3 regions of the Duganella sp. genome follow, and region 3 is predicted to be linked to each of the others. Evidence: predicted binding sites of a transcription regulator. Region 3 holds the regulator's gene; each other region holds the start of a gene.
The links. The regulator sigma-54, encoded in region 3, starts transcription at its own class of promoters, with help from an activator protein. The targets are predictions, from matches to a motif close to TGGCANGNAANCTGCTTT.

Region 1 (7,544 bases), on a different contig from region 3:
CCAGCAGCAGCTCGGTCATGCCCAGCACCCCGTTCATCGGGGTGCGGATTTCGTGGCTCATGGTGGCCAGGAAGGCGCTCTTGGCCTGGCTGGCGGTTTCGGCGGCGTTCTTGGCTTTTTCCAGTTGTTCGGTACGCACGCTGACCTGGCGTTCCAGCTGGTCGCGGTACTGGGCCAGGGCGGCGTCACGGCCTTCCACCTGCGCCAGCATATCGTTAAAGCTGTCGATCAGCGCGCCCAGCTCGTCATTGCGGTGGTGGACGATGCGCGGCGTGGCCTGGCCGCGGCTGACCTGCTGGGCTGCCGCGATCAGCTTGCCGACCGGTTCGGCAATGCTGCCCTTGAAGCGGGCCGCCGTCAGCAACGCCATCATGAACGACAGCGCGGCGGCCACGGCGGCGGCGCCGAGGTTTTTCAGGATATCCAGCCACATGCGGGTGAGGCTGCCTTCGACCATGACTACGCCGCTGGCCTCGTCGCCTTCGCGCACGATGCGGTAGACGCGCATGGCGGGCGCCCAGGGGAGGCCGCTGCGTTCGGTGTACAGGTCGGCAGCCGCGCCCGTAGCGGTCAGCGCCTCGGGCCCGCTCTGCCCGGGCGGCAGGTGCGGCGACAGGTAGCGCGCCAGCAGCGTGCCCTCGCTGTCGTACAGGGCCGCTTGCAGGATATCGTCTTCCATCGCCAGCGTCGACAGGGTCTGGGCGGCCTGGCGGCGGTCGGCGTACAGCAGCGCGGTCTTGCTGTTGTTGCCGATCACGCCCGCCAGCGAGGACAGCTGCTGGCGCGCGTCGTCACTGTGGCTGAGCACGGACGTGGCGGCAAACGCCACGAACACCAGCAGCAGCGCGCTGCCGGTGGACAGCACGGACATGATGGTCAGTTTCTGACTCAGACCGGAGCGTTCAAAGTTGAACATCGCGTGGGCCCATGCATAAATGAATGCCAATAAGAAAAATATAGGCATCAGGCAAGCTCGGCTTTGATGTACATCTAATGCGGGCACGTTTGCGCTGCCTCAAACAACGCGCGGCGCAGCGTTGCAAGCTGGGAGGATGGAACGCAAAAAAATCTTGTTGGTGGCGGAGGCGGTGACGCTGGCCCACGTGGGCCGGCCGCTGGCGCTGGCGCGCACGCTGGACCGCCAGCGCTACGAAGTGCACCTGGCTTGCGCGCCAGGTTATGAGATGTTTATCAAGGGCAGCGACGTCACCAGCTGGCCCCTGCACAGCATTGCCAGCGCGCGCTTTCTGGCGGCGCTGGCGGCCGGCAAGCCGGTGTACGATGCGCACACCCTGGGCAGGTATGTGCTGGACGATATGCGCCTGTTGCAGGCGCTGCGGCCGGATGTGGTGATCGGCGACTTCCGCCTGTCGCTGTCGGTCAGCGCGCGCCTGGCTGAGGTGCCGTATGTGAGCGTGATCAACGCCTACTGGAGTCCCTACGTGCAGCAGCGCTACCGGGTGCCGGCGCTGCCGCTGGCGCGCCTGTTGCCGATTCCGCTGGCTGAGCGCGTCTTCGCGCTGGTGCGGCCGCTGGCGTTTGCGCTGCACAGCCGCCCGCTCAACCGCGTGCGCCGCGCCTACCATCTGCCATCGCTGGGACATGATTTGCGGCGCATTTACACCGATGCCGACCACGTGCTGTATGCCGACATTCCGGAAATATTCCCGGCGCACGATTTGCCGATGACGCATTCCTACCTGGGGCCGGTGACCTGGTCGCCGCCCACCGAGGCGCCGCCGTGGTGGGATGCCTTGCCGGGCGGGCGCGACCTCGTCTACGTCACGCTGGGCAGTTCCGGGCAGGGCGCCTTGTTGCCGAAAGTGCTGCAGGCGCTGGCGCCGCTGCCGCTGACGGTGATCGCCGCCACCGCCGGCACCATCACGCCCGGCCTGCTGCCGGACAATGCGCGGGTGGCCACCTACCTGCCGGGCGAGCAGGCCGCGCGGCGCGCGCGGCTGGTAATCTGCAACGGCGGCAGCCCGACCAGCCAGCAGGCGCTGGCGGCCGGCGTGCCGGTGCTGGGCGTGGCCGGCAATCTGGATCAATACCTGAATATGGACGGGGTGGTGCGGGCCGGCGCCGGCGCGCTGCTGCGCTCGGACCGGCTGGCGGAGGAGCAACTGCGCGCCACGGCGTTGCGGCTGCTGGAACAGCCGGAGCCGCGCGCGGCGGCGCAGCGGGTGGCGCAGCAATTCCAGCGTTACGATGCCGGCGCGCGGCTGGACGCGCTGTTGTCACACATCTTGCAGCAATAAAAAAGCGGATCGGGCGGGAGAGACCGATCCGCTGTAAAAGACCGCTGCTGCGGTCACGACTGCACTTTGCGGCGCGTGCCCAGCGCGAGTCCCGCGAAGCCCAGTCCGATCAGTGCCAGGGTGGCCGGCTCCGGAATGGTGGCAAAGCTTTGCGACGAGTCCACCTTGAGGAAGGGCACTGTGGTGGGCGTGGAACCGTCCCACATCATGGTTGGGGTGAAGAACGACGGCACGTTGGTGGTGCCGGTGAATTTGTCGACAAAGATGGAGCCGGTGACGGCATCCAGGTAGTTGGGGTCGACATAGTCGATCATGAAGCGCGAGTCGAACGAGCCGGTGCCGACTGCGCCGGAGGCGCTGAAGCTGGCCTCGTTGAACACGAGGTGGCCGGACATGATCATGATGCCGTCGCCATCGCCGCCGCCACCGCCGCAACCGGCGGAGGTGACGCCTTCGCCGTAGCAGCGCACGGTGTTGCCGCCGTTACCGGGCACGGCTTTGCTGCCGTCGGTGATGTTATCGAGGAAGATGGCGAGGTTTTGCACGCCGGGACGCAGCGGGTCGACGTCCATGGCGGCCGATTGCGAGGCCGGCATGCCGAAGTTGACGGTGGTGGCGGTTTGCGCGGTGACCAGTTCCTGGAAGCGCACCACTTTGCTGATTTCAAAGTTGCTGTTCAGCCCGGCCGGCGTGACGATGGCGGGGATGTTGCTGTTGGACATAGTACCGACCACCATTTGCGAGCGCAGTTCGGTCAGGTAGGGCGCGTTGGCGCCCGGGCCGACGATGCGGCCGGGAACGAAACCGGTGGCCAGACCGGTGTCGGTGACGTTGGTCCACAGATCGGCAAAGGTGGTGTAGGTGCCGGTGCCGGTGGGATCAAGGCCGAGGGTGGGGCCGGCGCTGGCGGTCAGCGGCGCCGCCAGTGCGGCTGCCAGCATGGCGCCGGCCAGCGCGGGTTGGTAGGTTTTCATGGATGCTCCTCGAAGTAGGGCCACGGGAATCGAAGCCGTGACGATCAAAGAGCAAAAGCCTTGCCAGTACTGGTGTTCCTTGTGAAATCAGGGACTTGCGCACGGCGTGCCGGCGTTTCGGCCGCGCGGTGTAAAAAAATCCGTCACGGCGCGGCCTTGATGCGGCGGGCCGGAATGCCGCCCCAGATTTCGCCGGCGCCGATCCGGGTATCCTTGGTGACCACCGCGCCGGTCGAGACGATGGCGTTGTCACCGATGTGCACGCCGGCCATCACCACCGCCTTGGCGCCGATGGTGACGGTATTGCCGATGTGGACCGCCTTCAACTCCAGCCGCGCGCCCTCGATCACGTGGGCAAACACCACGGCGTCATGGCCGATGATGGTATTGCTGCCGATGCGCGTGAGCGGCGGATCGAGCAGGGCGCCGGCGCTGTAGGTGTTGGCGCCCAGCTCGGCGCCCAGCGCCAGGTAAATCAGGCGCTGCAACGGCACCGGAATGAAGTGGGTGCGGATCAGCGAGTTGAACAGCAGCAGGTAGAACAGGATGTTGACGTTGGCCGCCAGTTCCTGGCGCGAGTGTTCCGCCACCTCGCCCTCGCGCAGCGGCAGCGCCAGCAGGAAGCAGCGGTAGACCAGGAAGGCATACAGGTACACCAGCAGCAGCGCCAGCATCACCAGCGTGACGCCGCGGAAATCGCCCAGCGGCAGCTGGCCGAACAGCAGCGCGGTGGTAGCGATGGCCAGCAGCAGGATCAGCGTCAGCAGGCCGAGGAATACCGCGATCTGGCCCGGCTTGATGGCGCGCATCATGCACTCCCGGGGGCCACCAGCAGGTCGCGCAGCGGCCGCCGCAGCGAGCGCGAGCGCGCCGCCTGGCCGGCGCCAATGCGGCCCATGAATACGGCCGCGTGCCAGTCCTGCTGGCCGACCAGCGCTTCGCCCCGGCGCGACACCTGCAGCGCTTGCTCCTGCATGCCGGAGGTGGCGGAAAACACGCGGCCTTCGCGCACGTAGCGGGTGAAGATCAGCGGCGTCATTTCGGGCTGCAGCTGCAAGCCCAGCGCGGTGGCGGTCAGCCAGAAGCGCTGCATGGCGCGGCCGGCGGCAATGTAATCGTCGATGCGGTGCGGAGCGTGATCAGCCACCAGCAGGAAGTGGGCGGCGCAGGCCAGGCTGGGAATCAGGTCCATCTGCAGGCTGGGCGGCAGTGTGCCGGCCAGCCAGGTGTTGAAGAAGTGAACCCGGCGCCAGTCCTGCAGCACCCAGCGCATCAGCCGGGTGGTCATGGCGTCCGCGCCCAGCGCCTGGTCGGGGATGCGGTCCTCGCTGTAGCGGGCGTTCCATTCGATGACGGATTGGTGCACGCGATGCGCTTCGGGCATGGTCAGGCGCAGCCTGGCGTTGCGGAACATCAGGCGCGCGGCGGCCAGCCGTTGCGGACCCTCCAGCCAGCGCACGCGGTAGCCGGCCGGCAGCGCCAGATTCAGCGCCGATTTTTCGGCGGGCGTCAGCGGCCGGCGGCTCAGTGCGCGCCGCTGCACGCTGCGCGCCTGGATGGCGTCCGCCAGCGGATCGGGCGCCATGCCGGGCGAAGGCAGGAATTCGATGCTGAAAGTGGGGCGGGTGTCCGGGGTGTCGGTATGACGGATGGCGCGCATTTCCAGTGCGCAGGTGCTGGCGGCAATCGCCATGGTTTCCAGCAGCGCGCCGAGCGACATCTGACTGGGGTGGCCGTCCAGATCGTAGACACAGTGGTCGCGCGTGTCGTGGCCGTGCACCACCAGCCGGTGCGCGTCAAGGATTTCAAAGCGCCACGGCTGGGTGTTGTCGCCGCTGGGCGCCCAGCGCGCCAGTTCGAGGATGTGCTCCATCGTGTTCATGTCTTATCTCCGGGCCGTCGTCGCCGCGCCAGCATCATGGCCAGACGTTGCAAGGGATTGCGGTTGCCGCCGGGACGCCAGGTGCGCACCAGCTTGTTGCGATAGGCGTCGAACTGGTAAGCCCACGGGGCTGGCCGCGCCCCGCCGCGTTGCAGCAGTATCTTCAGCGCTTCGGTGGCCGCCGCGCCGGCGCACAGTTCGCAACCCATGATGGTAGACGGGCCGCGCTGCTCTTTCAAGTTGATGGTCGAGGGATCGACCAGGTAACCGCCATGCAAGCCGGCCGGCGCCAGCCCGACCAGGAAGCGCAGGGCTTTTTCCATGTCCGGCCGGTCGCCCCAGTCAAAGTATTCCTCGAACGTCATGTGGCCGGGCAGGAAATTCAGCACCGCCGTGCCCATGCCCAGCGGCGCCGCCGTCACGGCCGGGATGCCGAGCCGGGCGCAGGCGGCAAAGGTGGCTTGCCGGGCACCGAAGGCAAAGAAATCCAGGCCATCGACGTACAAGTCTACACCTTCAAAGAAGGTGGCCAGATTGTCCTGGCTGACGCCGGCAGGAAAGCGCGCCAGCTTGAGCTCGGGGTTGATGTCCAGCGCCATGGCGGCCAGCACGTCCACCTTGGGCTGGCCCAGCGAGGAGATGGTGGCGCCGACTTGCCGGTTGAAGTTGGCGATGTCGAACGTGTCGAAGTCGGCAATGTGGAAAGCGCCGATACCCAGCCGCGCCAGCGTCAGCAGATGCACGCCGCCGACGCCGCCCATGCCGGCAATCGCCACGCGCTTGTGGCGCAGCGCGGCCTGCTCGGCCGGGGTAACCCAGCCGATATTGCGCGCGTATGCCTGTTGGTAAATGTAAGCCATCTTGCTTGGATGGCAGGGCACGCTGAAAGTTCCGTCGAGGACGGAAAAAAATGTCATGCCGGCTGGCGCCGGCATGACGCCGGCTCAGCAGCAACCGCCGCGCTTGCCTGCGCCGCCGTAGCGGGCCTCCTGCCGTTCGCGGAAGAATTCCTCGTACGTCATATAAGGCTCGCCCGGGTGCGTGGTTTCGCGGTGGGTGACATACACATCGTAATCAGGCAGACCCATCATCAGGCGCACGCTTTGCCCGAGATAACGGCCGGCCTTGGCAATCTCGCCCAGCATCATTGCACCTTGGCGCTCGACAGGACCATCGGGCTTTCGTTGACGGTCGGCTTGCTGTTGGCGCGCGCCGCCAGCACGGTGCGGGCACCGAAGATCAGCACGCTCAGCACGACAATCACGAAGAAGCCGGCCAGCGAAGCGTCGAGGTAATCGTTGAAAATCACCTGCTGCATCTGCGCCACCGACTTGGCCGGCGCCAGGATCTTGCCCTCATCCAGCGCGGCCTGGTACTTGGCGGCGTGCGCCAGGAAGCCGACTTTCGGATTGGCGTCGAAAATCTTCTGCCAGCCGGCGGTCAGCGTGCACAGCAGCAGCCAGATGGTCGGCACGATGGTGACCCAGGCGTACTGGCCGCGCTTCATCTTGAACAGCACGCAGGTGCCGAGGATCAGCGCGATGGCCGCCAGCATCTGGTTGGCGATGCCGAACAGCGGCCACAGGGTGTTGATGCCGCCCAGCGGATCGACCACGCCCTGGTACAGGAAGTAGCCCCAGGCCGCCACGCACAGGCCGGTCGCGACCAGGTTGGCAAAGGTGTTCTCGGTCTTCTTCATCGAGGGCGCAAACGTGCCCAGCAGATCCTGCAGCATGAAGCGGCCGGCGCGGGTGCCGGCATCGACGGCGGTCAGGATGAACAGCGCTTCAAACAGGATGGCGAAGTGGTACCAGAACGCCATCATTTCACGGCCGCCCAGCACGCCGGACAGGATATGGGCCATGCCCACCGCCAGCGTCGGCGCACCGCCGGCGCGCGAAATGATGCTGTGCTCGCCGACGTCCTTGGCGGTCTGCAGCAGCATGTCCGGGGTGATGTAGAAGCCCATCTGCGACACCGCCTGAGCGGCGGACTCGGCGGTGGTGCCGAGCAGCGCGGCCGGCGCGTTCATGGCGAAGTACACGCCCGGATCGATGGTCGAGGCCGCCACCAGCGCCATGATGGCAACAAAGGATTCCATCAGCATGGCGCCGTAGCCAATGAAGCGGGCGTGGGTTTCGTTCTCGATCATCTTGGGCGTGGTGCCGGACGAGATCAGCGCGTGGAAGCCGGACACGGCGCCGCAGGCGATGGTAATGAACAGGAACGGGAACAGCGAGCCGGCCCAGACCGGCCCGGTGCCATCAACAAACTTGGTCAGCGCCGGCATTTGCAGGTGCGGGGCGACAATAATGATGCCCAGCGCCAGGCCGACAATGGTGCCGATCTTCAGGAAGGTCGACAGATAATCGCGCGGCGCCAGCAGCAGCCACACCGGCAGCACCGAGGCGACGAAGCCGTAACCGATCA
Region 2 (7,544 bases), on a different contig from region 3:
CAGATTGACCGCCGCCATCCTGGCCCTGTCGCTTGCCGCCGCTGCTCCCGCGCGGGCCGAGGGGCGCATTCGTATCGCCGAGCAGTTCGGCGTGGTGTACCTGCTGCTTAACGTGGCGCAGGATCAGCAGCTGATCGAGAAGCAGGGCAAGAAGCTCGGCGTTGATATCACGGTGGAGCGCTTGCAGTTGTCAGGCGGTTCGGCGGTGAATGATGCGCTGCTGTCGGGCGCCATCGATATCGCCGGCGCCGGCGTCGGCCCGCTGCTGACCATCTGGGACCGCACCAGCGGCCGGCAGAATGTGAAGGGCGTAGCCTCGCTGGGCAGCTTCCCTTATTACCTGGTCAGCACCAACCCGAAGGTGAAGTCGATTGCGGATCTGAGCGAGAAGGACCGGATTGCGCTGCCGGCGGTGACGGTGTCGGTGCAGTCGCGCATCTTGCAGTATGCGGCGGCCAAGCAGTGGGGCGACAAGGAGTTTGCGCGTCTCGATAAGTACACGCAGACCTTGCCGCATCCGGATGCGGCGGCGGCGCTCATCGCGGGCGGTACGGAGATCAACGGCCACTTCGGCAATCCACCGTTCCAGGAGCAGGAGCTGGCTGCGAACCCGAATGCGCGCATCATTTTGAATTCCTACGATGTGCTGGGCGGGCCGAGTTCGGCCACGGTGCTGTATGCCACCGAGAAGTTCCGCAACGAGAATCCGAAGACCTATCGGGCCTTTACCGCCGCGCTGGCGGAGGCGGCGCAGTACATCGCCAAAAATCCGGAAGGCGCGGCCGACACCTATCTGCGGGTCAGCAAGGCCAAGGTGGATCGCGCGCTGCTGCTGAAGATCATCAGGAACCCGCAGGTGAATTTCAGCGTGGCGCCGCAGAATACCTATGGACTGGCGCAGTTCCTGTACCGCGTCGGTGCGATCAAGAAGCAGCCGGCCAGCTGGCGCGACTACTTCTTTGACGATCCTGTGATTGCGGCCGGGTCATGAGCTTGCAGATCGTCAGCCCGACCGGCGGCATCCAGCCTCTGCTGCGCGCGCAGCACGTGAGCCTGGAATATGGCGGCACGCGCGCCACGCAGGATGTCAGCTTCGATGTGTATCGCGGTGACCGCTTTGTGCTGCTGGGGCCTTCGGGCTGCGGCAAGTCGTCCTTGCTGAAGGCGGCGGCTGGCTTCATCCAGCCAGCCAGCGGCAGCATCGCCATCCATGGCGCCGAGGTGCGCGGGCCGGGGCCGGATCGCATCGTCGTGTTTCAGGAATTCGATCAGCTGCCACCCTGGAAGACGGTCAAGGAAAATGTGATGTTTCCGTTGTTGATGAGCAGGCGCGTCAGCCGGCATGAGGCCGCCGAGCGGGCCATGCATTGGATCGGCAAGGTGGGCCTGGGGGGATTTGAGCATGCGCATCCGCACACGCTGTCCGGCGGCATGAAGCAGCGTGTGGCGATTGCGCGCGCACTCGCCATGCAGCCGGAGGTGCTGTTGATGGACGAGCCGTTCGCCGCGCTCGACGCGCTCACGCGGCGCAAGATGCAGGAGGAGCTGGGGCGCTTGTGGGAAGAGCTGCGCTTTACCTTGTTGTTTGTGACGCATTCGATAGAGGAGGCGCTGGTGGTGGGGAATCGGATATTGCTGCTGTCGCCGCATCCGGGGCAGGTGAGGGCGGAGTTGAATAGCCATCAGTTCGATCTGGTGAGCGCGGGCAGTGCGGAGTTTCAGGCGGCCACCCAGCGCATCCACGGATTGCTGTTCGGTGATGCTGCCGCCGCCGTCGCCCCGGCAGACGGCGGACGGTATGCCGCTGCGACCCATGCTGAGCGTGCCGGCAAGCGGGCTATGGGCCGCACAGGCGTAGCGCCCGGCGTGCGCCGGGACGACGGGGTGGCGCGATGAGCCAGGTCTTCGATCCGCCGATCCGGCAGGAGCGCGAATATGCCGTCGCGCCGCCGGCGTTGCGGCCGGCCGCGCCGGCACTGCCGCTGGCCGCCAGCGCATGGCAGCAGGGCTGGCTGCGCAAGGCGTTCATCCTCATCGTGCTGGCCGTCGTATGGGAAGCCGCCGCCCGCTGGCAAAACAATGACTTGCTGCTGCCGACCTTCCTGCAAACCGCACACGCCTTCATCGACGGCATCGCCAGCGGCGAATTGCCGGACCGGGTGCGCGTCTCGCTCACCGTCCTGCTGCAAGGCTATGCGGCGGGCATCCTGGCCGCCTTCGCCCTGACCGCGCTGGCCGCCTCCACCCGCATCGGCCGCGATCTGCTGGAAACCCTGACCGCCATGTTCAACCCCTTGCCCGCCATCGCCCTGCTGCCGCTGGCGCTGCTGTGGTTCGGCCTGGGCAAGGCCAGCCTGCTGTTCGTGATCGTGCACGCGGTGCTGTGGCCGCTGGCAGTGGGCGCCTACGCCGGCTTCCAGTCCGTGCCCGACACCTTGCGCATGGCCGGCCGCAATTATGGGCTCAGCGGCCTGCGCTTCGTGCTGCACATCCTGGTGCCGGCCGCCCTGCCCTCCATCCTGTCCGGCCTGAAGATCGGCTGGGCCTTCGCCTGGCGCACCCTGATCGCCGCCGAGCTGGTATTCGGCACCACCGCCGGCCAGGGCGGCCTGGGCTGGTACATCTTCCAGAACCGTAACGAGCTGTATACAGACAAGGTCTTTGCCGGTCTGGCCGCCGTCATCCTGATCGGCTTGTTCATTGACAATGTGGTATTCCGTCCACTCGAAACCCTGACGATACGGCGCTGGGGCATGCAGCGTTAGGATGAATACTGGCAGAATTTGTCGGTTGTACCGTAAAATCTGCCCATGAGCATCCAAAATACTGGTTTGATTCTTGCTTGGAGCAAGGTCATGACCCACTCCCATGCGTAAGCCGGCCATGCCCAATTTGCGTATCGTTGTCGTCAACACCGTCATCCATGACGAGGATGACGAGGCGCTGCACGCGCAGGCCGAGCGCGCGCGGGTATTGCGCATTGGGCTGCTGGAAGCCGGCTACGACATCATCGCCTCGCTGCCGCCGGATATGTACTTGCCCGAGCGCATCGCCCAGCTGCAGCCCGACATGATCATCGTCGATGCCGAGTCGGACGCGCGCGATGTGCTGGAGCACGTGGTGATCGCCACCCGCGACGAACGCCGCCCGATTGTCATGTTCACCGAAGACCAGGACCCGGACAGCATGGAAGCCGCGGTCGAAGCCGGCGTCTCGGCCTATGTGGTGGCCGGCCTGCAGAGCGAACGCATCAAACCGGTGCTGCAGGTGGCGCTGGCCCAGTTCAAGCGCGAGCAAAAGCTGCTGGACGAGCTGAGCGACACCAAGAGCAAGCTGGCCGAGCGCAAGGTGATCGAGCGCGCCAAGGGCCTGCTGATGGAGCGTCAGCGCTTCACTGAGGAGCAGGCCTACCAAAAGCTGCGCTCGATGGCGATGAGCAAGAACCTCAAGCTGTCGGAAGTGGCGCAGCGGATTCTGGACGTCGAAGACCTTTTGGGCTGAAAACGCCCGCCCAAAATGATGCACCGCGCAAAAGCGGTGCATTTTTTTTGCCTGAAATCTCCCTTTCCCCCTGTAAAGCTGCTGGCACGGACATTGCATAACCGTAGACAAGCGCAATGCTGCGCGGCTGTGTCCTGCCAACGGCGGTGGGGCCCACCAGACAACGACGTCTACCAATCATGAATTCGTTTCGTGAGGGTAGGCGTTTTTTTTGGCTCTTAGTTATCGACGACTACAAGAAGGGGAAACACCATGAACTACACAAAACTAGGCACTCCAAAGACGGAAGCAGTCAACGTAACACGCAGAAAAATAATTCATGGTGCAGGTCTTGTAGCGGGAGGAAGTATGTTGGGTTTGTCGACGGGTGGTGTCTGGGCAGCAGGTTCGGATAAGCCGGAAAAGGAAGAAATCAAGATCGGCTTCATCCCGCTGACCGACTGCGCTTCCGTGGTCATGGCCTCGGTGCTGGGCTTCGACAAGAAGTATGGCGTCAAATTCGTGCTGAGCAAGGAAGCCTCCTGGGCCGGCGTGCGCGACAAGCTGGCCAATGGCGACCTGGACGCGGCGCACGTGCTGTATGGCCTGCTGTACGGCGTACAAATGGGCATCGGCGGCCAGAAAAAAGACATGGCCGTGCTCATGAGCCTGAATAACAATGGCCAGGCCATTACCCTGTCCAAGAAAGTGGCTGACAAGGGCGGCGTCGACGGTGCCTCGCTGGCCAGGCTGATGCAAACCGACAAGCGCGAATACACCTTCGCGCAAACCTTCCCGACCGGCACCCACGCCATGTGGCTGTACTACTGGCTGGCCGCCAACGGCATCAACCCGATGAAGGACGCCAAAGTCATCACCGTGCCGCCGCCGCAGATGGTGGCCAATATGCGCGTCGGGAATATGGACGGCTTCTGCGTGGGCGAGCCGTGGAACCACCGCGCCATCATGGACGGCGTCGGCATCACCGCCACCACCACCCAGGAAATCTGGAAGGACCACCCGGAGAAGGTGCTGGGCTCCACCCTGGAATTCGCCAAAAAATACCCGAACACCTGCCGCGCCATGATGGCCGCCATCCTCGATGCCGGCAAATGGATCGACTCTTCGCTGGCCAACAAGAACAAGATGGCCGAAACCATTGCCGATAAATCCTACGTCAACACCAGCAAGGATGCGATCGACCAGCGCATCATGGGCCGCTACCAGAATGGCCTGGGCAAGACCTGGGACGATGCGAACCACATGAAGTTCTACAACGACGGCGCGGTCAACTTCCCCTACCTGTCGGACGGCATGTGGTTCATGACCCAGCACCGCCGCTGGGGCCTGCTGAAGGATGATCCCGACTACCTGGCCGTGGCCACCTCGGTCAATCAGATCGATCTGTACAAGGACGCCGCCACCATGACCAAGACGCCGGTGCCGAAAAGCCCGCTGCGCTCGTCGAAACTGATGGATGGTTCCGTGTGGGACGGCAAGAACCCGAAAGCGTTCGCCGCCTCGTTCAAGATCAAAGCCTGATAACCGGAGGTCGCCATGAATGCCATGCTCAAACCTGACAGCGCTGAGCCGGTTGCGGCTGCGCCAGTGATTCCTCCGGCCGCTGACACGCCGGCCCGCCGCCCGCGCCGTCCGCTTGCCGCCAATTCGACGGCGCGCACGCGCCAGCAAGTGTCCGCCACCGCGCTGAAGATCATCGCGCCGCTGGTGGGCGCCGCCTTGCTGGTGCTGGTCTGGCAAATCATCACCGTCAAGAACAGCAGCTTCCCGACGCCGGCCGCCACGCTGGAAGAGGCGATCAAGCTGTTCTCCGATCCGTTCTACCGCAACAGCCCGAATGACCAGGGCATCGGCTGGAACCTGCTGGCATCGCTGCAGCGCGTCGGCGTGGGCTTTGGCCTGGCCGCGCTGGTGGGGATTCCGCTGGGCTTCCTGATCGGCCGCGTGCAGTTTGTCAGCGCCATGTTCAGCCCGATTATCAGCCTGCTGAAACCGGTGTCGCCGCTGGCCTGGCTGCCAATTGGCCTGCTGATTTTCAAATCGGCCAATCCGGCCGCCATCTGGTCGATCTTCATCTGCTCGATCTGGCCGATGATCATCAACACCGCCATCGGCGTGCAGCGCGTGCCGCAGGACTATATGAACGTGGCGCGTGTGCTCAACCTGTCGGAGTGGAAGATCCTGACCAAGATCCTGCTGCCGTCGGCGCTGCCGTTCGTGCTGACCGGCGTGCGCCTGTCGATCGGCACCGCGTGGCTGGTGATCGTCGCCGCCGAGATGCTGACCGGCGGCGTCGGCATCGGCTTCTGGGTGTGGGATGAGTGGAACAACCTGAATGTCCCGCACATCATCATCGCCATCGGCGCGATTGGCCTGGTTGGCCTGCTGCTGGAGCAGGCGCTGATGGCGCTGGCCCGCGCTTTCACCTACGAACAAGTGTCGAACTAAGGAGCACAGTCATGGACGATCCAAAATTCATCGATATCGAAGGCGTGGAGATGGTGTTCCACACCAAAAAAGGCATCTTCCACGCGCTGCGTGAGATCGACCTGAAAGTCGCCAAGGGCGAATTCATCACCCTGATCGGCCATTCGGGCTGCGGCAAGTCGACCTTGCTCAACCTGATCGCCGGCCTGCTGAGACCGACCGACGGCGTGCTGCTGTGCGCCAACCGCGAGATCGCCGGCCCGTCGCCGGAACGCTCGGTGGTGTTCCAGAACCACTCGCTGCTGCCGTGGCTGACCTGCTACGAAAACATCTACCTCGGCGTCGAGCGCGTGTTTGGCGCCACCGAGACCAGGGCGCAGCTCAAGGAACGCACCATGGCGGCGCTGGCGCTGGTCGGCCTGACGGCGGCCGAAGCCAAGCGCCCGCATGAAATCTCGGGCGGCATGAAGCAGCGTGTCGGCATCGCCCGCGCGCTGGCGATGGAGCCGAAAGTGCTGCTGATGGACGAACCGTTCGGCGCACTGGACGCGCTGACCCGCGCCCACCTGCAGGATGAGCTGCTGAAGATCGTCGCCGCCACCCGGTCCACGGTGGTGATGGTGACGCACGATGTGGACGAAGCGGTGCTGCTGTCCGACCGCATCGTCATGATGACCAACGGCCCGGCCGCCACCATCGGTGAAATCGTCGATGTGCGGCTGGAGCGCCCGCGCGACCGCGTGGCGCTGGCGTCGGATGCGCGCTACATGGAATACCGCACGGCAGTGCTGGAATTCCTGTACCGGAAACAAGCGCATCCCGCCAAAGCCGCTTAATTCAAGGAATCAAGGAGAGAAAACGATGCACATGCACGCGCCTATCGCACCCGCCGCCGGTTCCCATGGCGGCAAGCCGCTGCCGGGAGAAGTCTTCGGCGCCCTGATCAACCTGTCCGGGCGTCGCCGCTTCACCTCGCAGCGGCTGGTGCTGTACGCCGTGCTGGCATCGCAGCAGCAGGAAGGGGCGGCGGCCATCGCCCACGAGACGCTGGCGCTGTTCCGCGGCGCCCACAAATCGCTGCTGACCGACGGCGACGGCCTGCCGGGCGTGTTCTGCCCGGAGCTGGAGCAGGCTTACTTCGGCAAGCTGCAGGGCGACCGTGAAATCACCGCCTTTGCCGACCTGGCCGAGCGCACCCTGAAGGCGATCGCGCAGGACGCCGGCGACAGCGGCACACTGCTGGCGGAGCTGGTGCGCATCACCACCCCCACGCTGGCCATTCTGAACCAGATCACCGGCATCTACGAAGAGCAGGCCAGGCTGCACGCGCGCTTGATGAAGAAACAACTACGCGGCGTGATTACCGATATTGAAACCATCAACCGCCAGGCGCGCATGGTGGCCTTCAACGCCCGCATCGTCGCGGCGCGGGCCGGCCAGGCCGGCAAGGAATTCTCGGTGGTGGCCGGCGTTCTGTCCAACATCAGCGGCGAAATCGACGAGATGGTGGCGGCCGCGCTGGCCGCCGCCGGCTGACCCCGCTGCACCGCTGGTGCGCACCGATAGCGTGCACGGTGCACCGCAACATTGCAGTGCACCGTTTTGTTTTTACTGCG
Region 3 (7,544 bases):
GTATTCACCGACGGCGACCTGCGCCGCATGATTGAAAAAGTCCAGGATTTCAGCAAAGTGGTGATCGGGGATGTGATGCATGCCAACCCGCGCACCATCTCGCCTGAGAAAATGGCGGTGGATGCGGTGGCCGTGATGGAGCAATACCGCATCAACCAGATGCTGGTGACCGATGCCGACGGCAAGCTGGTCGGTGCGCTGCATATCCACGACCTGACCCGCGCCAAGGTGATCTGATGACCGAGCTGACCTATGTGGAACGCGCCGCGCGCGTCAAGCTGATGATTTTCGACGTCGACGGCGTGCTGACCGACGGCAGCCTGCATTACGGCGCCGACGGCGAGGCGCTCAAGACGTTCAACGTGCAGGATGGCCTGGGCATCAAGCTGATCCAGGAAGCCGGCATCCAGACCGCCATCATCAGCGCGCGCACTTCGCCGCAGGTGATCCGGCGCGCGGCCGATCTGGGCATCAGCCATCTGCACCAGGGCGGCCACGACAAGCTGACGCCGTTCAACGCGCTGCTGGAGAAGACCGGCCTGACCGCCGAGCAGGTCGGCTTCATCGGCGACGATGTGGTGGACTTGCCGATCCTGGCGCGCGCCGGCTTTGCGGTTGCGGTGCCGAACGGCCGCAAGGAAGTGCTGGAGCGCGCCCACCACGTGACCGTGGCCCACGGCGGCCGTGGCGCGGTGCGCGAGGTCTGTGAGCTGGTGCTGCACGCGCAGGGGCTGTACGAGCGCGTGCTGGCGCAATTCCTGGTTTGACAGGGGGTAATCATGCGTAAAAGAACAGCCCACCGCTGGCAGCTGACCCTGATCATGATGGCCGGCGTGTTTGTGGCCGTCGGCAGCTTCTGGCTGGTGCAGGTGGTCAACCAGGCCGGCGAGGAAGCCCAGGCCGACAAGTTCCGCGACGAGCCGGACTACATCATCGACCGCTTCAGTACCGTACGCATGAACAAGAATGGCCAGCCGGCCTACATCATTTCCGGCGATAAGCTGACGCACCGCCCGCTGGATGACTCGTCGCTGATCGACAAGCCGTTCGTGCACGGGCTGGCCACCGAACAGCCGCCGATGAATATCCACGCGCAGACTGCCGTTGTCGATCAGGGCAATACGCGCGTCACATTGAATGGTAATGTGGACGTGGTGCGGCCCGCCACCAGGCAAGCGCAGGAGCTGCGCCTGAAGACCAGTACGCTGACCGTGTACCCGGATGAAGAACGCATGGAAACCGACGCCCCGGTCGAGATGCTGGTTGGCACCTCGACTGCCACCGGCACCGGCATGAAGGCCAACAACGCCACCCGCCAGATTGCGCTGGGCGGCCGCGGAACGATTACGATGCCGCCGCGCGCGGCACATTGAAGGAAGCAATGATGAAGATGAATAAACTGATGTTGTCGGCGGCGCTGCTGCTGGCCGCCGCTGCCGGCGTGGTGCACGCCGAGAAGGCCGATTCCACCAAGCCGACCCAGGTGACTTTCGACCAGCTGGACGCCGACGACGTCAAGCAGATCAAGACCTTCACCGGCAATGTGGTGCTGACGCGCGGCACCCTGCTGATGAAGTCGCCCAAGGCGGTGGTGACGGAAGATCCGGAAGGCTACCAGTTCGTCGTGCTGCACAGCGCGCCGGGTGTGCAGGCCACCTTCCGCCAGAAGCTGGACGGCGCCGGCGACCAGTGGGTCGAGGGCCAGGCCGACCGCATCGAGTACGACAACAAGACCGAGCTGGTCAAGCTGTACGCCAAGGCGCAGATCAAGAAGCTGGAAGGCGGCAAGCCCGCCAGCCAGGTCGACGGTGAATTCATTTCCTACGACAGCCGCAAGGAATTCTTCGCGGTGAAGAACACGGCCAGCGGCGAGAGCAAGCCGGGCGCGGGCCGCAGCACCATGGTGATTCAGCCATCGAGCAAGCTGGCAACGCCGCCTGCGCCGACCACCCAGCCTGCACCGGGGAAATAAGATGGAAGCATCCTGCGGTAGCACCCTGATCGTCAAAGGCTTGCAAAAGACCTACGGCAAGCGCCAGGTGGTGCATGACGTGTCGCTGCAAGTCGAATGCGGTGAAGTGGTCGGCCTGCTGGGGCCGAACGGCGCCGGCAAGACCACCTCGTTTTACATGATCGTCGGCCTGGTGCCGTCGGACGCCGGCAGCATCGATATCAGCGGCACCGATATCTCCTCGCTGCCGATCCACCGCCGCGCGACGATGGGCCTGTCCTATCTGCCGCAGGAAGCGTCGGTGTTCCGCAAGCTGACTGTGGAAGAAAATATCCGTGCCGTGCTGGAAATCCAGAAAGTGGACGGCAAGCCTTTATCCAAGGCTGACATTGATGAACGGCTGAATACCCTGCTGGCCGATTTGCAAATCGAAAAGCTGCGCGAAAACCAGGCGCTGTCGCTGTCCGGTGGCGAGCGCCGCCGCGTCGAGATCGCGCGCGCCCTGGCCACCAATCCGCGCTTCGTGCTGCTCGATGAACCTTTCGCCGGGGTCGACCCGATTGCCGTGATTGAGATCCAGCGCATCGTGCGCTTCCTCAAGGAGCGCGGCATCGGCGTCCTCATTACCGACCACAATGTGCGCGAGACGCTGGGCATCTGCGACCGCGCCTACATCATCAACCAGGGGACGGTGCTGGCTTCCGGCCGTCCGGACGACATCATCGCCAACGAGTCGGTGCGCCGCGTCTATCTGGGTGAACATTTCCGTATGTAAGTCTTCATGAAACAGTCTCTGCAACTGCGCACGTCGCAGCACCTGGCGTTGACGCCGCAACTGCAACAGTCGATCCGGCTGCTGCAGTTGTCAACGCTGGAGCTGCACCAGGAACTGGAACAACTGCTGATCGATAACCCGCTGCTGGAACGCCTGGACGATCCGCTGGACCATTCGCTGCGCCTGCTGGCCGATGGCGCCATCAGCCAGCAGGCGCCGGCCGGCGAAGCGCCGCCGGAAGGCCCGCCGGGCGAGGCGCCGGCGGCCGAAGCCGACACCTACGATGCCCCGGCCGCCGACACTGAAAGCACCACCCCCGATGCCGACCTGGACTGGGGTGACTCCGGCCGCAGCAAGAACAACGACGACGAGGAAGCGCGTCCGCAACTGGAAGCCCATCACTGCACGCTGCGCGAGCATTTGATGGAACAGATGCGGGTGACGGTGCTGGAAATGCGCGACCGCGCGCTGGTGGAGCTGATCATCGACGCGCTTGACGAAAACGGCTACCTGGAAGAATCGCTGGAAGAAATCCACGCGCGCCTGCCGCCAGAGCTGGAGATTGAAATCGAGGAGCTGCAGACCGCGCTCAAGCTGCTGCAAAGCTTCGACCCGATGGGCGTGGGCGCGCGCAATGCGTCCGAGTGCCTGGCGATACAAATCAGGCGTTTGCCCGGCGTGCCTTTGGTGACGCGGCGCATGGCCCTGGCCATCGTGGAAAATCACCTGACCTGGTTTGCCCAGCGCGACTTCAACAAGCTGAAAAAAACCCTGCTGTGCGATGACGAAGACTTGCGCGAAGCGCAGGCCGTGATTCGCCAGTGCAATCCGCATCCGGGCGCGGCGTTCGCCTCCGATGTGTCGGACTATGTGGTGCCGGATGTGATCGTCAAAAAATCGCGCAACGGCTGGCAGGTCAGCCTGAACAACGACGTCATGCCGCGCCTGCGCGTGAACGCCATGTACGCCAACCTGCTCAAGCAGGGCAAGGGGGAAAGCGCCATGGGCGCGCAATTGCAAGAGGCCAAATGGCTGATTAAAAATATGCGCCAGCGTTTCGATACGATCCTGCGCGTGGCACAGGCGATAGTAGAAAGACAAAAGAACTTTTTCTCGCATGGCGCCGTCGCCATGCGCCCCCTTGTGCTTCGCGAAATTGCTGATACACTGGGACTACACGAGAGCACTATTTCTCGCGTAACAACTCAAAAATATATGCTGACCCCGCACGGCATGTTTGAGTTGAAATATTTCTTTGGTAGCCATGTCGCCACCGAAGCTGGCGGGGAAGCAAGTTCGACGGCGATACGTGCCTTGATTGTGCAATTGACAGGAGCTGAAGACCCGAAAAATCCTTTATCCGACAGTAAGATTGCGGACATGCTGGGAGAACAGGGCATGGTGATTGCGCGACGGACTGTTGCCAAGTATCGCGAAGCTCTCAAAATCCCGCCAGTAAGCCTCCGCAAGTCTTTGTAGTGTGTTGGTTCCTGCGCGCCCGGCAGCAATGGGCACCGCACTAACCGTCAGAAGCGACTTATCTTTAGGAGTGTGTATGAATCTCACCATCAGTGGACATCATCTCGAAGTGACCGCAGCGATTCGCGAGTACGTGCAGAACAAGCTGGAACGGGTCACCCGCCACTTTGATCAAGTGATTGATATTGCTGTCATCCTGACCGTAGATAACCTTAAAGAGAAAGAGAAACGCCAGAAGGCTGAAATCAATCTGCGTCTGTCCGGTAAAACCGTCTACGTGGAAAGCCTGTCGCAAGACCTGTACGCCGCCATCGATACCCTGATCGACAAGCTTGATCGCCAGGTCATGAAGTACAAATCCAAAGTTCAATCGCACGGGCACGATGCCATCAAGCATATCCCGGATAGCTACGAACCCGCTGCCGCCGCCCTATAACAACGGCCCCGGCACATACAACTAAGGGCGCATGAGGGCGCCCTTTTTTGATCCTGCCCTGTTAAACGATTTTCTAAATCTTGGCAAGCTGCATTGGCGTTTACACAACGCAACGCAAATCTCTCTGGAATTTACAGTGCTGGAATGGTTTAATCATTAAGTTAAACGTTTTCCTATAACTACAAAGAGAGACTACACGATGAATCAACTCGCGATCCGGCCGCTGAGCGCGGCAATTGCCTTGATCTGCCTGTCCAGCGCCTGGGCACAGGAAGAGCCCGCGACGGTGGTGGTGTCCGGCATCCGCAAATCGTATGCCGACGCCGTCAACATGAAGCGCGACACCCTGGAAATTACCGACAGCATTTCATCCGACGGCCTGGGCCGCTTCCCTGACCTGAACGTGGGCGAGGCCATCCAGCGCATTCCCGGCGTGCAACTGAACCGCGAAGCCGGCTCGCGCAACGCCACCATCAACTTGCGCGGTCTGCCTGGCACCTTCGCGCTGACCACGATTAACGGCATGTCGTTCGCCCAGCCGGTGCTGAATGGATCGACCCCGCTGGGGGCGTTCAACTCGGACATTTTCAGCGCGGTGACGGTGCTGAAAAGCCCGACCGCGGCAGAACAGCCGGGCGGCCTGAGCGGCAACATCGATTTGCGCATCACCTCGGCGCTGGCGCGCAAGGATGGCGGCGGCATCACCGTGGGCGACGAATATGACGAGCTGGGCCGCCTGACCACGCCGAATGCCACGGTGTCCTGGAACAAGCACTTCGGCAAGGATCTGGCGGTGTTTGGCGTGTATGCCTACAAGAAAGAAGATTTCCGCCGCGATTCGACCCAGATTCAGGATTACGATCAGCTGACGGCAGCCAACCTCGGCATCACGCAAGCGCAGTTCGACGCGCGCTATCCAAAGTCGGAATACGCCAAGGGCATCCTGTTCCCCGGCCAGATCCGCCAGACCGTGACCGCCAACACCGGCGCCACCCACAGCGGCGCGGCCGGCGTCGGCTGGCGCATGAACAGCGAGACCAAGCTCAACCTCACTGGCTACTTCAGCGACCGCAAGCTCGATGCCTCCAACCAGTACCTGAACTATATCGACCCGACCGTCAATTCGCCGATCACCAACCTGGGGCCGATCTTCACCATCGATACGCCGAGCGGCAAGCAGGCCATGATCAATTCCTACGATTACGCCAACGCCAGCATCACCGACTCGCTGCGCTCGGCGCCGCAACGCCAGCGCACGCATGGGCTGAGCGCCGATGTCGATTGGGAGAACGACGACTGGCACTTCAACGGCGCGCTGCACAGCTCGCGCGCAGAAAACCGCCAGGACCAGCTGTCGATTGACATCGTGCAATCGGCGCGCACGCTGCCCGGCGCCAATGGCACCTATGGCCACTACTACTCGGGCGGCACCGACCTGGCGCAGTCCATCCTGACCCTGTTCACGCCCACCGCCAGCCACATCAATCCGGGGCCGTACGACCAGCGTCCCGGCACCTCGGTCACGCAGGCGCGCAACAATGGCAACGACCGCTTTGGCGTGACCGGCACCAACGGCCGCGCGCTGACCTCGGTGGATGCGGTGCAGGCCACGGCCGAGCGCAGCTTTGAGGAAGGCTTCTTCAAGTCGGTCAAGGCCGGCTTGCGCGCCGAGAACAATGACTTCGTATCGAGCGGTACGCGCAACACCGCGCAAGGCATCAACTTCGCGGCCATCCAGCCCTCGCTGGCGATTGCCAATCCCTATCTCGACACCTTTGCCGGCGGCTACATCCCCGGCTACACCAAAAACTGGGTGGCGGTCGATATTCCTGCGGTGCTGAACGCGGTCAAGCCGGTGACGGTGCTGCCGGGCCAGACGCTGACGCCGTATGGCCTGGTCAACAACGACGCCGATCCGGGCTTCTCTTCATATAACTTCTCGGTCAAGAACCGGATCGCTTCGGCCTTCGTGTCCAGCATCTGGGGCACCAGCGTGCTGGGCATTCCGCTGAAGGGCAATCTGGGCGCGCGATACGAGACCACGCGCGAAACCGTCAATTCGATCGATACCAGCAACCAGACCGTCACCATCCCCGGCGGCACCAAGGTGGTGACCACCAAGACCCCGCGCGAGTTCGAGCAGCGCTATCGCAACTTCCTGCCGTCGCTGGTGGCCAAGGCTGACCTGAGCGACAAGCTGGCGCTGCGTGGCGCCGCCTACCGCACCTTTGTGCGGCCGCAGCCGCGCGATATCACGCCGTCCACGGTGGTGACCGAACCGGCGCAGGGCGCCACCACCCCGACCTATAACGTGGTGCTGGGCAGCGCCGACCTGAAACCGTACACCGCCAATTCCTTTGACCTGGCGCTGGAGTGGTACAACCGGCCGAACGGGCTGGTGGCGCTGACCGTGTTCCAGAAAGATGTGAAAGGGCTGGTGGGGCCGGTGCGCGACGTCAACCGTCTGTGCCCGGCCGATGCCACCGCCTTGGGCCTGGGCCACCTGAGCGTGGTGGGCAGCAATTGCATGAGCGATATCCTGGTCAATGTCGGCACGGCGGAAGCGCCGTCGCTGCAGCCCGCACGGGTGGTCATCACCGGCCAGACCAACCAGCAGAAGATCAAGGTGAACGGCGTGGAGTTCAACGTGCAGCAGAATCTGGACTGGCTGCCGGCGCCGTGGAATAACCTGGGCGGCGCCTTCAATTACGCCTACACCACCATCAAGGGCAAGAACGACGACGGCTCGGCGGCGACGCTGCCGGGCGTGTCGCGCAATAATTACAACCTGATCGCTTACTACGAGACCAAGACCTGGGGCGTGCGCGCGGTGTACAACTATCGCGACGATTACGACCTGGCGGCCGGCGGCACCTTTAACGGCGCGGCGCGCTCGGTCAAGG

Region 1: a site for sigma-54 is predicted at 3,281-3,298, ahead of ABDW57_RS17365 (PEP-CTERM sorting domain-containing protein). Genes of this name have one in related genera too.
Region 2: a site for sigma-54 is predicted at 3,584-3,601, ahead of ABDW57_RS01115 (CmpA/NrtA family ABC transporter substrate-binding protein). Genes of this name have one in related genera too.

What each region holds. Positions count from the first base shown of each region.
Region 1 is NZ_JBCNLB010000010.1:35,499-43,042, forward strand. Features, by position in the region: gene ABDW57_RS17355 (response regulator) at 1-916, opposite strand, end outside; gene ABDW57_RS17360 (glycosyltransferase) at 1,053-2,258, shown strand; gene ABDW57_RS17365 (PEP-CTERM sorting domain-containing protein) at 2,312-3,232, opposite strand; gene ABDW57_RS17370 (DapH/DapD/GlmU-related protein) at 3,376-4,044, opposite strand; gene ABDW57_RS17375 (molybdopterin biosynthesis protein MoeY) at 4,041-5,114, opposite strand; gene ABDW57_RS17380 (ThiF family adenylyltransferase) at 5,111-5,974, opposite strand; gene ABDW57_RS17385 (YbdD/YjiX family protein) at 6,059-6,259, opposite strand; gene ABDW57_RS17390 (carbon starvation CstA family protein) at 6,259-7,544, opposite strand, start outside.
Region 2 is NZ_JBCNLB010000001.1:236,037-243,580, forward strand. Features, by position in the region: gene ABDW57_RS01095 (ABC transporter substrate-binding protein) at 1-991, shown strand, start outside; gene ABDW57_RS01100 (ABC transporter ATP-binding protein) at 988-1,896, shown strand; gene ABDW57_RS01105 (ABC transporter permease) at 1,893-2,765, shown strand; gene ABDW57_RS01110 (ANTAR domain-containing protein) at 2,884-3,501, shown strand; gene ABDW57_RS01115 (CmpA/NrtA family ABC transporter substrate-binding protein) at 3,754-5,022, shown strand; gene ntrB (nitrate ABC transporter permease) at 5,038-5,949, shown strand; gene ABDW57_RS01125 (ABC transporter ATP-binding protein) at 5,961-6,764, shown strand; gene ABDW57_RS01130 (methyl-accepting chemotaxis protein) at 6,796-7,464, shown strand.
Region 3 is NZ_JBCNLB010000014.1:49,655-57,198, reverse strand. Features, by position in the region: gene ABDW57_RS20370 (KpsF/GutQ family sugar-phosphate isomerase) at 1-237, shown strand, start outside; gene ABDW57_RS20365 (HAD family hydrolase) at 237-767, shown strand; gene lptC (LPS export ABC transporter periplasmic protein LptC) at 780-1,373, shown strand; gene lptA (lipopolysaccharide transport periplasmic protein LptA) at 1,391-1,972, shown strand; gene lptB (LPS export ABC transporter ATP-binding protein) at 1,974-2,726, shown strand; gene ABDW57_RS20345 (RNA polymerase factor sigma-54) at 2,733-4,205, shown strand; gene raiA (ribosome-associated translation inhibitor RaiA) at 4,282-4,641, shown strand; gene ABDW57_RS20335 (TonB-dependent receptor) at 4,841-7,544, shown strand, end outside.